Regions from separate parts of the Hymenobacter humi genome, predicted to be linked through region 1. Evidence: riboswitches for the same ligand, from Rfam matches in the RefSeq annotation. Region 1 holds a riboswitch; each other region holds the start of a gene.
What was found. A riboswitch is a leader RNA that binds a small molecule or an ion and turns the genes downstream of it on or off. The one in region 1 is predicted to bind S-adenosylmethionine.

Region 1 (5,071 bases):
TTCGGGTGGTACTGTCCGAAGCCTGGCCCCTGACCACCGAAGCCGAATTGCTGGATGCCACCGGCCGCGTGGTGCGTACCCTAAGCCCCGGCTCGCGCGACCTGGAGCTGCCCCGGGGCTCCCTCCGCGCCGGGATTTATTGGTTGCGGTTCGCTGGCCAGGTGCCTCTTCGCATCGAGTTCAGGTAGCGTGGCTCCTGTGAATTAAGCTGCAAGAGCGAAAGAGAAAGAACGCGACCTGCGGCCAGGCTCAATGCGCGAAACTGGGCGCGTAGAACAGTTCCAGAAAGTGGGTGATGGCCGCCGTTTCGAGCAGGAAGCCGTCGTGCCCGTAGCGCGAATCCAGCTCGGCGTACATGGCCCCGGGAATGTGGTTGGCCAGCTCCCGCTGCTCATTGAGCGGAAACAGCACGTCGGAGGTAATGCCCAGCACCAGCGTGCGGGCCCCGATACGCCGCAGGGCCGCCGGCACCCCGCCCCGGCCGCGGCCGAGGTGGTGGGTGTCCATGGCGCGGCTCAGGGCCACGTAGCTGTAGGCGTCGAAGCGGGCCACCAGCTTCTCGCCCTGGTAGCGCTGGTAGGTGCTGGCCCGGTGGCTGTTGAGTCGGTCGTCGTCGGGGTCGGTTTGGGTTTCGGCGTAGGCCGAGTAGCTGCGGTAGCTGAGCAGGGCCACGGCCCGGGCCGCACGCAGGCCGTCGTCGCCCCCGCCGTGCTGGCCGGCGGCATAGGTGGGGTCGGCCTCAATGGCCAGCCGCTGCGCTTCGTTGAAGGCAATGCCCCAGGCCGAGTGCCGGGCGTTGGTGGCAATCACCACCAGGTGGTCGAACAAATCCGGCCGCTGCACGGCCCACTCCAGTGCCTGCTGCCCCCGAGCGAGCCGCCAATCAGCGTATGAATGTCCTCGAGTTCCAGCTCCTGGCGCAAGGCCTCGTGGGCCGCCACCAAGTCGCGGATGGTGAGCAGCGGAAAGTGCTGGTAGCGCGGCTGGCCCGTGGCAGGGTCGGCGTCGAGCGGGCCGGTGCTGCCGTAGCAGGAGCCCAGCACGTTGGCGCACACTATGAACCAGTCGGCCGGGTCGAAGTGGCAGCCCGGCCCCACCAGGCCCGCCCACCAGGCTCAACGCGTCGGCGTTGGCCGTGAGGGCGTGGCACACCCACACCACGTTGTCGCGGTCGGCGTTGAGTGGCCCCAGGTGTGGTACGCCACGTGGGCGCCCACCAAGGTTTCCCCGCTTTCGAGGCGAAGGTCAGGAAGGTGAAAAATCTGGTCCATTGTCTTGGGTTGTTGCTGGTTTTTGGTTTCTCGTTGCTGGTTTCTAGTTTCAAGTAGTTTCAAGTTGTCAGCCTGCATATTGCTAGGAACCAGAAACCAGCAACGAGAAACCAGAAAAACTATACCTCCAGGGGTTGGGCGTGCTCGAGCTCAGGCTCGCCTGTTGTCACTTGCTCGGTGGGCCGGGCGTCCGTGTTTCCGATAGCGTCGAAGGCCTGCTGCAAGTCGGCTTTGATGTCTTCAAAATGCTCGATGCCCAGCGAGAGGCGCAGCGAAGTGGGCGTAACGCCGGCGGCTAGCTGCTCGGTGTCGCTCAGCTGCTGGTGCGTGGTGGCCGAGGGCTGGATGATGAGCGTTTTGGCGTCGCCCACGTTGGCCAGGTGGCTGATGAGCTTGAGGTTGTCGATGAACTGCGTGGCCGTTTCCTTGCTGCCTTTCAGCCGGAAGCTGAGCACGCCGCCGTAGCCGCGCTTCAGGTACTTCTGGGCCAGGCGGTGGTAGGGGCTGCTGGCCAGGCCGGGGTAGTTCACGCTCTCTACCTGCGGGTGTTGCTCCAGCCAGTTGGCAATTTTGAGGGCGTTTTCCACGGTGCGGTCCACGCGCAAACTCAGGGTTTCGAGGCCAATGAGCAGCTGCCAGGAGTTGAACGGGCTGATGGCCGGGCCAAAGTCACGCAGGCCTTCCACCCGCGCCCGGATGATGAAGGCGATGTTGCCGAACGGGCCGCCTTTGCCGAATACGTCGTTGAATACCAGACCGTGGTAGCCTTCGCTGGGCTCGGTAAACTGTGGGAACTTGCCGTTGCCGAAGTCGTAGGTGCCGCCGTCCACAATCACGCCGCCCACGCTGGTGCCGTGGCCGCCAATCCACTTCGTGGCCGACTCCACCACGATGTGCGCGCCGTGCTCCAGGGGCCGGAACAGGTAGCCGCCCGCCCCAAAGGTGTTGTCCACAATCAGGGGCAGGTCGTGCTTGTTGGCGATGGCCGCAATGGCCTCGAAATCGGGAATGCTGTAGCTGGGGTTGCCGATGGTTTCCAGGTAGATGGCCTTGGTCTTGTCGTCAATCAGGGTCTCGAAGCTGGCGGGGTTGTCGCCGTCGGCAAAGCGCACCTCGATACCCAGGCGCTTGAACGCCACCTTGAACTGGTTGTAAGTGCCGCCGTACAGGAAAGCCGAGCTCACGAAGTTGTCGCCGGCTTGCAGAATGTTGTTGAGGGCAATGAATTGGGCTGCCTGGCCCGAGCCGGTGGCCAGCGCCGCCACGCCGCCTTCCAGGGCCGCCACGCGCTGCTCAAACACGTCGGTGGTGGGGTTCATCAGGCGGGTGTAGATGTTGCCGAACTCCTTCAGGGCAAACAGGTTGGCGCCGTGTTCGGCGCTTTTAAACACGTAGGACGTGGTTTGGAACAGCGGCACGGCGCGGGCCCCGGTGGTGGGGTCGGGCTGCTGGCCGGCGTGGAGTTGGAGGGTTTCGAAGTGCAGGGGAGAAGCAGACATGATAATGCGATTTTGAAGTGATATAGGACCCGTAAAAACGATAGAAAATGGGCGCTGGTAGGCCTGGAAAGGCAAATAAGAGCGCCGCGAAAACCCCAGGGAAAGCCCGTGCTGTTGGGGTGGCTCAAGCACGCCGAGCGCCGCAAACGGACACACGGCCGCGCACGTCGGCCACCGAAAAAACCACTAAGAGGGGAGGAGAAGCTAAGCCGTTAGAAGGCTAGCGACAACAGCACGGGCCGCAACAACACATTCGCATTCGCTCCATATTTGGAGCAAAGGCCCGGCGGCTGTGGGCCGAAACGAAAAAGCCCGAAACCACGGCGCGCAAAGCAGCCGAAGGAGTCGGGTTAAAAAAGCGAAACGAGAAGAGTTTTCCATGGCACTCGAGTCATATGCCCCATCGTGGCCGAAACCGCAGTGGGTAGGAATTGGCACCTTTCACAGGAAGGAAGGTTGCCAGCGGGTCAGGGAGCCTATTCTCTCGCCGCTTCTGTATAAAACTTAAAACTGCCCGCCGTTAGCAGGGAGTACCCAGTTGGTAAGGGCAAATGTACGGGAGAAATTTTTTTGCGGGCAAGCGAGTGGCGCAAAAATGTTTGAAACGTCTTGCCAAGCGCAGCCGGTGGTACCTCACCCCTTCCGGGCATGGCCCCGGCCTCGGTTCGCTTGATGCGCGAAGCCCGCGGAGAGGGGAGCCACGGCAGAAGAACCAGGCTCAATTTTAAAACAGCAAGGCCCGACTCAATTGAGCCTGGCCTTTTCATTCGATTATATATAACGTCAGGCCCCCCTGTCTTTTGGAGAGGGGCCGGGGCCGTGCCCGGCAGGGGTGAGGTGCCACTCACCATGACGGCCTTTTTAGCTCAACACCGAACCCGTGTAAACACAAAAAAGCCACCCTGAAACAGAGTGGCTTTTCTCACCTTTTTCTGCAAAAAAGTACCTAGAGACTAGGTAGGGTCAACACCTGGCCCACTTCAATGTGGTCAGGGTTGTTGCCGATGAGGCTCTTGTTGGCCTCGTATATCTGGTGCCACTTAGCGGCGTCGCCGTAGTGGTTTTTAGCAATTTTGGAAAGCGAGTCTCCGCTCACTACGGTGTACGTGTTTCCGGTAGCAACCGGATTGTTGGCGGTGTTGTTACCGAAAAAGTCGGTGCCACCAGCAGCCGGCTTGGCGGCGGGCTCTACGGGCTTTTGCTCGCCTTTGTCGCTGAGAAAATCAAAGAGTCCCATGATTAAGTTCAATTAGATGAAAAATAGTAGAGCGTCAGTTGCCCAAAGGCTCGCTGACACGGCACATATACGGGCAAGCTGGGGCGGGGTTTCGTTCTAAACCCTTTTGCGCGTGGTCCGTAAGCCGACGAGCCCACCACCGCGTGGCTTGTTCCCTAATCTTTCACCATCACACTCGTTCTCATGAAAACTCAGTCGCTTTTCTCGCTTCGTTATTTTGCCAGCCTGCTGCTCCTGCTCTCGCTCTTCGTTACTGCTTGCGGCAGCGACAAAGGAAAGGTAGAAGGCGTGAACATGCTGTACGGTACCGACAGCAAGGTATGGAAAACCGCTAAGGAAACCAGCTCCACCGGCGACAAAGTGAAGCAGACGGACGCACAAAAGCAAGAGGAGCTCCGCATTTTTGCCAACGGCACCTACAACATGACCGGTGCCAACGGTGCAGTCTCGGGAAAATACACCTTTGACCAGGCCGGCAAAACCATCACCATGACCCCCGACGGCGCCACCGCCAGCAACACGTTCACCGTGGAAACCCTCACCGACGACAAACTCACGCTGAAGTCGGCCGACGGTGCCGCGCTGATGCTGGAGTCTGAATAGTAACATTTTTCAATGCCAAAAAAGGCCCCGAACCGCAGTGGTTCGGGGCCTTTTTTGTTGGTAGGCGCCATCAGGAAACTTTGGTGTGCACCGAGGGCCGCTTGATAAACACCCGCGCTACCCATCGCGGCAAAAACACCATGCCGAGCGCCAGGTACAGGTAATACGTCACGACCCGGTAGAGCAGCACCATGAAGCTGGTCATGGTGGCGGTGCCGATGAACTTGCCGAAAAAAGTGGGAAAGGCCCCTTCGGCAATGCCCGCGCCGCCGGGCGTGATGGCCAGCAGCAGGATGACCTTGTAGGTGATGTTGCGGGCGAAGATGAACAGAAACGTGCCCGCGTCCATGGGCACAAAGGCGGCGATGAGGCAGCCGATGATGGCGTAGCGGGCCGTCCAGACAAAGGCCGTGCTTACGCCCGCGTGCCACCAGTAGCGTGGCCCGTTGCCGCGCAGGCTG
Region 2 (5,071 bases), 1.6 Mb from region 1:
TGAATCTGGGCGGGCGTGCCGGTGAGGCCGGTACGCAGGCCGCGGTTCGATACCGAATAGTCGTGCAGCGATACTTGCTGCTCGAGCCTGCGTGCCGGCCAGCCACTGCTGGTAGTTGCCGTAGCCCGCGGCCGACGCCTTCACGTTGGTGATGCGGTCGAGCTCCTTCTTCACGTCCTGGTCGTTGTCGCGGACGATGGTGTAGCCAGCCACGCCAAACTTCATGGGTGGCAAGCCTTTCTGCTCGCGGCGGCGACGCATATCGGCAATGCGGGCACCTATTTGCTCGGGCGAGTCGCCGTGCATCACGTAGCCGTCGCACTGGCTCGAAATCAGGTCCTTGGCCGCTTCCGACTCGCCGCCGGCGTACAGGAAAGGCGTCTTGGCGGGCTTGGGCTGCAGAACGTTATCGGCCACCTGATAGTACTTGCCGTCGTAGCTGAAATGGTCCTGCTTCCACACATTTTTCACCACGTCGAGCCACTCCCGGGTGCGGGCGTACCGGTCGTCGTGCTGCTCGAAGTGCAGGCCGTACTTGGTGGCCTCGTCGCGCCACCAGGCTCGACACCACGTTCAGCGACAGGCGGCCGGGGGCAATCAGGTCAATGTTAGCGGCCTGCTTGGCCAGCTGTGCCGGGTTGTGGAAGGTGGGACGCACCGCCACCATGATTTCCAGCTGCTCGGTCACGGCAGCAAGGGCGGCAGCGGTGCTCCAGGCTTCCATCGAAGGAGCTTCCGTGCCCTTAATGTCGTTTAGGTACAGCTCGGCGATGAGCGTGAGGTCGTAGCCAAGGGCTTCGCTGCGCTGCGCCAGCTTCTTGACGTAGCTCCAGTCGGTGGGCATCTGCTCGTCTTCCACGTTGCGCAGCCAACCTCCAAAAATGGGCATCCAATATCCGAATTTCATGGCTTAGTGTATTGATTCCGTGACGAGTTGTTGAGCTGGTGCGGCCGTGGTTGCGGCAGTAGGTTGGGCTAGGCTGCCGTTGACGGGCAGTTGGGTTTCCAGGTAATCCACGAAGCGGGCGTAGGGGTCGAAGCCCACCACGTTCACTGCATCGGCCACGAAGTTGGAGAGGGCGTTGATGTCGTAGAACAGCACGTCGCCGCTGCGGTCGTCGATGAGGTATTCGATGCCGCCCACGTCGATTTTGGCGGCGGCCACGATGCGTTCCACGGCGGCAATCACGTCGGCCGGCGGGGTAAAGGCTTCCACCTGAATGCCCTTCTTGGGCGCTTCGGTCAGGCAGAACTCGGCCGACTGCTCTTCCGGAATCTGGCAGATTTCGGCCGGGCACAGGTTGAAGCTCTCGCCGGTGGTGTACACCTTCATGGCGTAGAGAAACTTGCCATCGAGAGTCTCTACGCGGTGGATGTTGCCGCCGCGGGGCGTCACGTATTCCTGCACCAAGGCGGTTTGGTCGATGCCCAGGTCAATCTGGTTGTTATCAACCGCCGCTTGCAGGCCCTCCGGTGTGTCGAAGCGGATGATGCCCGCGCCGCTGCCGCCGATGTTCACCTTCACCACGATGGGGAAGCGCAGCTCTTTGGCTGCATCCACCGCCCGCGAGGCGTGGTTTATCACAAACGACTTCGGGTATTTCAGCCCCAGCGACTCAAACAACGAGAGCTGGCGGGCTTTGTTGGTTTCGATGGCCGTGGCCGCCGAACCGTTGATGATGCGCACGCCCAAGCGCTCGAGGTGGGTGGCGTAGCCGGCCGTATGAAAAATGCCCTGCCCGTGCCCACGCAGGTAAGCCGAGGAGCTCATGCGGTTCACTACAAGGCTGTAGCGGCTTTCCTTTTCCGAAGGATTGAAGAGGTGATGAGCGGCATCAATTTTTTCGTAGGGCAGCTCGCGGCGGTCCAGCTCGGCAAACAGCGGCTTAAACCATTCGGGGTGCTCGAAATAGATGCCAATGGGCTTTTGAATCAGCGACATAATCAAAAAATAGAAGTTGAGAAACGAGGTTGAAATTGGATGGGTCAGCTCCAATTTGGGCTGGCACCACCGGGGCAGAAAGCCCAACAATTGAAAGAGCCCTGACTGGTCAGATGGTGGCGGCGCCTCAGCTTCAGGGGGTTCCCACCGCGCCTCGCGTTAGCCCAAGGCTAGGGCGGCAGGGCTTGCTAGGCAGCAATGCGGGGCGGCATGAAGCCAGCCCAGCACGAGCATGCAGGAGCAAGTAGAAACCCAGAAAAGGTGGAAGCGGCGCCGCGGGCGGCCACAAAAATGCAGGCGTGCGCCAGCCCCAAGCTTGCGCAACTGCCTACCTACCCGCGAAAAACCATTCGGGACAGGCTAAGCCAGACAACAGCAACAACAGCCCATGGCTGCCCGACGCATGACAGCGGCGAGGGCAGTTACAGCAGTAATCGGAAGGGGGAGTTTGTTGGCAGCGTCCACGGCAACTTGTTTTTATATGGTCAGGAATTGGCACCTTGCCCACGAATGTGGATGGTTGCCGGCGCGTCTTAGAGCCTGTCTCTCAGCGCCTCTGTATAAAAACAATCCTTTGGGGATAAAGAATTGATACTGCAAATATACAGCGAAGCCCCCGATATGTTCCAAATCGGGGCTTCAAAAGAAAAATGATGTTGAAATGCGCCTCGGCGCGTGCCTACTTCTGCAGGGCCAGGCGCACGCCGCCCATCAGCCAGCGGCTGGGCATTTGGGCTCCCAGCAGGTCAGAGTACTGCTCGTTGAACAGGTTCTGCACCTGGCCGGTGAGCCAGAGTTTCTTAGGCAGCAGCGCCACCTCCAGCCGGGCGTTGAACACCATGTATTCCGGGTCCAGCGTGCGGTTGATGCCGGCTGCGGCGTTGCGGTCGCGCTGTTTCCATAGGCCGCTGAGGCTGCCGTTTACCCGGGTGGTGGAGAGGCTAACCGTACCAGACGCTACCTGGCGGGCAATGTTCGCCAGGTACTGCGAGGCAATGTTTTCGGCGTTGGTGACCCGCACGTAGGTGTAGCCCAGGCTGCCGTCAAGGCGGGTAGTTGAGCTAAGCTGGCGCATGAGGCTCAACTCCGTTTCGACCCCGCTGGTGGTCACGTCGAACAGGTTTTGGGCAAAGCGGTAGGTTCGGGTGGCGTTGAGGTTGGTGAGGCCGGTGGCTTCGATAACCTGGGCGCCCGATACGGGCACGTAGTCTATTTGATTGTTGCCCTTCCGGAGAAAATAAGTCGCCTTGGCGGTGAAGCCAGCGAACGGGCGGTAGTCGGCGCCGGCTTCGTAGTTGAGCGTACGCTCGGCCTGCAGTTGGGGATTGCCCACGTTAAACCCGTTGGGCACGATGCCGGGCCGGCCGTTGGACGTGTAGCGCTCCGTAAAGTCGGGGGCGCGAATGGCCCGGCCGATGGCGCCGCGCACCGTCAGTACCTCCCCTAGCTGCTGGCTCACGTTGAGCTGAGGCACGAGCTCGGTTCCGTAGGCCTGGTCGTGGTCGAGGCGCAGGCCGCCGGTGAGAGCGAGGCCGGGGGCGGGCGTTACGGCCACTACGCCAAAGGCGGCATAGTGCCACTGTGCGTGGTTGCCGCGGTCGTTGCTTTGCACGGCGCGGCGGTCGGCCTGGGTGCCCAGCGTAGCGCGCACCTTGTCCGAAAACTGCTGCTCGTGGCTCAGCAGCACGTTGGTGTAGTGCGTGAGGTGGTCGCTGGCCACGGACGTGGGCGTAAACACATAGTAATCAGTGCTGAGGCTGGTGGACACCTGCGCCTCGGTGCGGGCGCGCTCGTTGTGCTGGTAGCGCACCTGGCCCTGGTACCAGTCGCGGTTGGTGGTTTCGCGGGCCTGGTCGGTGGGGTTGGTGGTGTAGAAATACTGGGCGTTGTAGTCGCGGCGGTCGAGGCTGGCGCGGGCGGCCAGGTTGAGCTTGGGGGCCACTCGTAGGCGGCCGAGAGCGAGTAGGTTTTCAGGTCTACGTCGCTGCGCAGGCTGCTGGGGGCGTTGCGCAGCTGCCCGTCGGTGGTGTTGAGCAGGATGCCGCCGCCCAGGCGCAGGCGGTTTTTGGCCAGGAAGCCGCCGGTGTTGGTGTGCCAGAGGTTCCACTCGCCGCGCATGGTGGTGCTGCTGAGCTCGGCTTCGTCGCGGCGCTCGGTGGCCGCGAAGGTTTTGGTCACGATGTTGATGACCCCGCCCACGGCATCGGGCCCGTAGAGCGCCGCGCCGGCGCCGCGGATGATTTCAATCTGCTCAATTTCGGCCGGGGTGATGGGCATGTACGCACCGAAGTGGCCCGACAGCGGGTCGTTGAGCCGCACGCCGTCGAGCAGGAAAAGCACCTGGTTGAAGGTGCTGCCGCGCAGGCTCACGTCGGCCTGCGCCCCGAAGCTGCCGCGGCTCTGCACCTCCAGGGCCGGCAGGCAGCGCAGCAAATCGTCGAGGGAATTGACCGGGTAGCGGGCCACGCTGGCCCCCGAAATGACGGTAACGGCGTGGCCGGTCTGGTTGAGCGGCTGGCTCAGGCGCGAGGCGTACACCGTGACTTCGCGCAGGCTGCGGCTGCTGTCGGCCGCGGTCTGCGCCAAGGTGTTAAGCGAAAAGAAAAGACCGAATGCGGGGGCCGCGAGGCGTAAAAACTGCATCACATTGAGCTGAATGAGGCCACAAACTTACAGGCCGAAAGCGACCCGGACCGTCGGGCAGGCATCACGGGACTAGCTGAACAGTAGAGAAGCAGTACTTCTCGCTAATAGTCAGGCAGCGGCGGTAGCACGCACACTTTCCCTACTTTCGTAGCCGGATGGGCAACCTCGCCAGTGCGGCGCTGTCCTTCGCGCGAATCCTCATTTTATCAAACCGTTTTCATGAAGCACCTTTTAGCGCTGGGCCTGCTGGGCCTGGTGTCCGTTTCGCCGGCATTGGCTCAGGCTCCTGCCACTCCCGCCCCCAAGGCGATTTCTCCCTACCGGGCCTCGGCCACGAAGGTCAACGACTTGGTGCACACCAAGCTCGACGTGCGCTTCGACTACGCCAAGCGCTACCTCTACGGCAAGACCTGGATTACGCTCAAGCCCCACGCCTACCCCACCGATTCGCTGCGGCTCGACGCCAAGGGCATGGACATCAAA
Region 3 (5,071 bases), 350 kb from region 1:
ATGCCGGCCATCAGCGGGCCTTCAATCACGTCGAGCGGGCGGGCCAGCTCCTGGCGGGCGGCTTCGGTGTCTTCGTCAATGAATTCGGTGATGCCCTTTACCAATGCGTGTGAGAGGCGCTCCTGCACCGGCAGGCTACGCCAGGCATCGGCTACTACTTCGACTTTGCCTTTTTGCTTCACGGTTTCGGCAAATTCCAGCAGGCGCTCGGTGGCGTCGGGGCGTCGGTTGAGCAGCACGTCTTCCACCAGTTCCAGCAGGTCCTTGGGCACTTCGTCGTACACCGCGAGCCTGGTTGGGGTTCACGATGCCCATGTCCAGCCCCGCCCGGATGGCGTGGTAGAGGAAGGCCGCATGCATGGCCTCGCGCACCACCTCGTTGCCGCGGAAGGAAAACGAAATGTTCGACACGCCGCCGCTGGTAAGGGCGCCCGGCAGGTTCTGCTTTATCCAGCGCACGGCCTCGATGAAGTCGATGGCGTAGTTGCGGTGCTCCTCCATGCCGGTGCCGACGATGAGGATGTTGGGGTCGAAAATAATGTCCGAGGCCGGGAAATCGATGCTCATCAGCAGGTCGTAGCTGCGCTGGCAGATTTCCTTGCGGCGCTCCAGCGTGTCGGCCTGGCCTTCCTCATCGAAGGCCATCACGACCATAGCCGCGCCGTACTGGCGCACGGTGCGGGCCCGCTGCAAAAACACCTCCGGCCCTTCTTTCAGCGAAATCGAGTTGACGATGCTCTTGCCCTGCACGCACTTCAGGCCGGCTTCCAGCACGCTCCATTTCGAGGAGTCTATCATCAGCGGCACCCGCGAAATGTCGGGCTCCGAGGCAATCAGGTGCAGGAAGGTGGTCATAGCCTGCTCCGAGTCGAGCATGCCCTCGTCCATGTTGATGTCGAGCACCTGGGCGCCTTCTTCTACCTGTACCCGAGCCACGGCCAGGGCTTCTTCATAAGCACCGGTGCGGATGAGGCGGGCAAAAGCGCGCGAGCCGGTCACGTTGCAGCGCTCGCCCACGTTAACAAACAGGCTTTCGGGCTTGATGGCAAACGGTTCCAGGCCGCTCAGGTGGGTAGCGGGGGGATTTCGGTGGGCAGCGGGCGCGGCTTGTATTGCTCGGCCAGCTTGCTTAGCTCGGCAATGTGCTGCGGCGTGGTGCCGCAGCAGCCGCCCACCACCGTCACGATGCCGTCCTTCAAATAGTCTTCAACCAGCGCCGCGAATTCCTGGGCTGATTCGTCGTAGCCACCAAACGCATTCGGCAAACCGGCATTCGGGTAAGCCGAGATGTGCACGTTGGAAATCCGGCTCAACTCCTCCACGTACTGCTTGAGCCTGGTGCGCGCCGAGGGCGCAGTTCAAACCCACGCTCAGCAGCGGCAGGTGGCTGATGGAGTTCCAGAATGCCTCCACCGTCTGCCCCGAGAGCGTGCGGCCCGAAGCATCGGTGATGGTACCCGAAATCATGAGCGGCACCTGGCGGCCGCCCTCATCAAAGAACTTCTGCACGGCGTAGAGTGCCGCCTTGGCGTTCAGTGTGTCGAAGATGGTTTCGATGAGCAGGGTGTCGACGCCACCGTCTACGAGGCCGCGCACCTGCTCGAGGTAGGCGGTGGCCAACTCATCAAAGGTTACGGCGCGGAAGCCGGGGCGGTTTACGTCGGGCGAGAGCGAGGCGGTGCGGTTGGTGGGGCCCACGGCGCCGGCCACGAAGCGCGGCTTGTCGGGCGTGGAGTACTCGTCGGCGGCTTCGCGGGCCAGGCGGGCCGACTCGTAGTTGAGCTCATATACCACGTGCTCCAGGCCGTAGTCGGCCTGGGCAATGGTGGTGCCGGAGAAGGTGTTGGTTTCCACCATGTCGGCCCCCGCGGCGAAGTACTCGGCGTGGATGCCCTTGATTATATCCGGCCGGGTGAGGCTGAGCAGGTCGTTGTTGCCGCGCAGGGGCTTGGGGTGGTCGGCAAAGCGGGCGCCGCGAAAGTCCTCCTCGGTCAGCGGGTGGCGCTGAATCATGGTGCCCATGGCGCCGTCGAGAATCAGCAGGCGCTGGCGGAGCAGTTCGGGAAGGGGAGAGGGCGCGGCGAGGGTGGCAGTGGACATTTCTTTCGGGTTGAGTAACGGGCAAGCAGCGCGTATCCAGAAAGAAACCCGTACAGTTGAGTACGGTTCCGGCTGTCATCTTCTTTCACCTAAAAACGCGGTGAAACGGGAGTTGGCACCTACTCGCGGTAGGTTGCCAAGACGTCATCGGGCCCGGTCCCTCGGTCTTTCTGGATAGCAGCGTAGGGCGAAGATACAACGCAATGAAAAAATATGGGACAACTGCCACTTCAGGGCTGCTGCTCGCGCTGTTGCCCCGCTCTTGGTTTTAAGGCACCTCCATAGGACGGGGAGCGGTCTGACCTGCACCGATTTATTTAATAGTTGCTTATAGAACAGAACCAATTAGCTCAGGTAAAACATTGTCTCGGTTACTATTGACAACGAGGGCGCTACCGAAGAAAGTGAGGATGAGCTTTTGCTTGTTCGTATTAAAAATGCATATTTATGTCTTAATAATGTCATGTTTAATCTTGTGACAGTTCTTTTTAGCTCAACTAATCTGTAAAGTATTCATTATGCATCAGGCCCTAACCAGTACGTTGACGCTTGTTTGGTATTTTGTTCAAGCCTATGTTCTGGGGTCTTGTCTTTACGCTATTTCTTCGGCTGGTATCTTTCTGTTGTTCTACAACAAAATCAAGCGCCTGTTTACGCGTAGCGATGCCAGTACTACCGGGATAAGTACCAGGTTTGTGCTGCTAATCCCGGCTCATAATGAAGCGCGACTGTTGCCGGGGTTACTGGCCAGCATACAGCGGCTAAAGTATCCGGCAGAGCTATACAAGACCGTGGTAATTGCCGATAACTGCACGGACAACACGGCGGCCATCGCCAAGCGGGCCCGGGGAGTGCTTTGCCTGGAGCGTACAACGCCGGACCGCTCCGACAAGGCGCAGGCGCTGCAATACGCCAGCGGCAAGCTCCCGTTTCAGGGAGATTCTCCGGAAGCTGTGGTTTGCATCATCGACGCAGATTGCGCGCTGGCCGACGACTATTTGCTTGAGCTAGACAAAATGTACTCCCAGCCCGGTGCGGCATCGGTGGTGCAGTCGTTCCGAAGCGTGAGCAACGCGTTCGAGTCGGACGTGACCATCCTCGACGCCGCCGCCGAGGCCTTGCGGCAGTGGGTGCTGCTGGGCACGCGCAAGTTGCTGGGCCAGGGTGCATTTCTACTTGGCTTGGGCTGCTCCATGCGTCAGTCGGTTTTTGACGAGTTGGCGGCCCTGCCGGTAACTTCCCTGGCCGAGGACAAGGAGTGGAAAATACATCTGACCAAAAAACATGCACGTGGCCTACTGCCCCACGGCTCGCCTGAGCTACGAGGTCGTATGCGATGCAAAGGCGTTTCATAAGCAGCGCAAACGGTGGCTTTCGGGCTACTTCCAGTCGCTCAAAATGCACGGCCCGGGCATGCTGCTGCGCGGGATAAAAAATGGCAACCTGTCCCAATTAGACGTCGCCGCCGACCTGCTGCAGCCGCCCCGGTCCATCCTGCTGCTGGCAGCGGTGGTCGTTGGGGGCCTGAGCTTTGCGTTCGAAGAAGTGGCGCTGGTGAACGGATGGGGCTGGCTGGGATTCATTATAGCTTTCGCCCTCTACGGCTCCATTGGTCTGTGGCTGATTGGGGCCCGCCCACGGTCTTATCTGCTGCTGTTTTCCAGCTTTAAGCTCATCGCTACGGTGGCCAGGTCGGCGGGCGCCATTATATTGGGCCAAGGCGTGGAAGACTGGAGCGCCACCCGACAGGAACAGCAGAAGGTATAATGGCCTATTCCGGAACAACGGTGCTCATGTACCACGCGCTGCTGGCCCACCCCGGGCCCAGCCCCCACGCGGTGCATATAGCAGCCCAACTGTTTGAGCAGCAAATGGCGTGGCTTCACGCGCACCGTTACGAAGCCATAACCGTAGCGGAGCTGCACCGGCGGTTGACGGACAGTGAGTTAACGCCCAATACCGTGGTCATCACCTTTGACGATGGCTACCTGTCGTTGCTGACACAGGCGACTCCGGTCTTAAGTAAGTACGGCTTTGCCGCCACCCTCTTTCTGACCACCGGCTTTGTCGGGTTGCCAGAATTTCCGGCCTCATTCGCCGCCGCGGTGCCACCCGGCGACCGGCCGCTGACGTGGGCCGAAGTTCGGGAAATGCACGCTTTGGGCTGGAACATACAAGCGCACAGCTGCACGCACGTACCCCATGCCGGCCTGCCGGCCCAACAGCTGCGGACGGAGCTTGACGAGAGCAAGCGCCTCATCCAAAGCAATCTGGGCGCCGATGTTGCATTCTATGCCTTTCCGTACGGCAGCTACGACCGGCACACACTGCAGGCCCTGCACCACGCCAATTACCGGGCGGGATTTTCCGTGCACAGCGGCCAGGTCACTCCCTACCACGACTTGAAAAGGCTGCCACGCGTGGAAATGAACACCAGTTGCAGCCTGGAAGTCTTCGAAAGCCTGGTCCGCACGGGTCACGTTTCGAGTGCGGCTCAATACCGGGCCTGGGTGCGCGATGGGGTCTTTTATTTTCCTGTTGTCAAAGACACCCTTCAGAAAGTATTTAAGAGTTTGGTTAACTGACGCGGTAGGCCTCACAGCGGCCACGCTGGCCACACGCTGCCCGCCTCAAACACCGCCGGCTCCGGCGGCAGCTCCAGAAACGCCGTGGCGCCCAGCAGCCCGGCCAAATCACCGGACCCGCCCACGCGCAGCGGCGTGGCCAGGCGGCGCCCTTCCGTATCCACAGTCAGGCGCACTGGTACAAAGTGAGCCAGGCGGGGCTTGAAGTTGATGTCGACGGTGAGCACGGCCGGCGCGGGCGCTTCTTGGGCTGCGGTAGTTTCTAAAGCATCTGCTGGCTGCATGCAGGCCCGCAGCCAGGGCCGCACGTAGCGGCAGGCCGTGAGAAAGGTAGAAACCGGGTTGCCGGGCAGGCCGAATACCACGGGCCCTTCCGGCCTCGCGCC

Region 2: linked by a shared signal. The riboswitch ahead of ACFQT0_RS14280 (ATP-grasp domain-containing protein) and the one ahead of ACFQT0_RS05170 (O-acetylhomoserine aminocarboxypropyltransferase/cysteine synthase family protein) in region 1 are both predicted to bind S-adenosylmethionine.
Region 3: linked by a shared signal. The riboswitch ahead of metH (methionine synthase) and the one ahead of ACFQT0_RS05170 (O-acetylhomoserine aminocarboxypropyltransferase/cysteine synthase family protein) in region 1 are both predicted to bind S-adenosylmethionine.

Annotation. Positions count from the first base shown of each region.
Region 1 is NZ_JBHTEK010000001.1:916,696-921,766, forward strand. It holds gene ACFQT0_RS05155 (alpha/beta hydrolase fold domain-containing protein) at 1-188, shown strand, start outside; gene ACFQT0_RS05160 (hypothetical protein) at 250-843, opposite strand; gene ACFQT0_RS05165 (hypothetical protein) at 807-1,097, opposite strand; gene ACFQT0_RS05170 (O-acetylhomoserine aminocarboxypropyltransferase/cysteine synthase family protein) at 1,391-2,770, opposite strand; SAM riboswitch class I at 3,159-3,274, opposite strand; gene ACFQT0_RS05175 (LysM peptidoglycan-binding domain-containing protein) at 3,717-4,007, opposite strand; gene ACFQT0_RS05180 (hypothetical protein) at 4,191-4,610, shown strand; gene ACFQT0_RS05185 (hypothetical protein) at 4,681-5,071, opposite strand, start outside.
Region 2 is NZ_JBHTEK010000001.1:2,541,614-2,546,684, reverse strand. It holds gene ACFQT0_RS14290 (LLM class flavin-dependent oxidoreductase) at 1-528, opposite strand, end outside; partial or broken gene ACFQT0_RS14285 (LLM class flavin-dependent oxidoreductase) at 620-889, opposite strand; gene ACFQT0_RS14280 (ATP-grasp domain-containing protein) at 911-1,942, opposite strand; SAM riboswitch class I at 2,417-2,509, opposite strand; gene ACFQT0_RS14275 (TonB-dependent receptor plug domain-containing protein) at 2,622-3,884, opposite strand; partial or broken gene ACFQT0_RS14270 (TonB-dependent receptor) at 4,142-4,585, opposite strand; gene ACFQT0_RS14265 (M1 family metallopeptidase) at 4,808-5,071, shown strand, end outside.
Region 3 is NZ_JBHTEK010000001.1:1,264,390-1,269,460, forward strand. It holds partial or broken gene metH (methionine synthase) at 1-2,100, opposite strand, end outside; SAM riboswitch class I at 2,173-2,281, opposite strand; gene ACFQT0_RS07195 (glycosyltransferase family 2 protein) at 2,619-3,455, shown strand; gene ACFQT0_RS07200 (hypothetical protein) at 3,499-3,867, shown strand; gene ACFQT0_RS07205 (polysaccharide deacetylase family protein) at 3,894-4,685, shown strand; gene ACFQT0_RS07210 (hypothetical protein) at 4,697-5,071, opposite strand, start outside.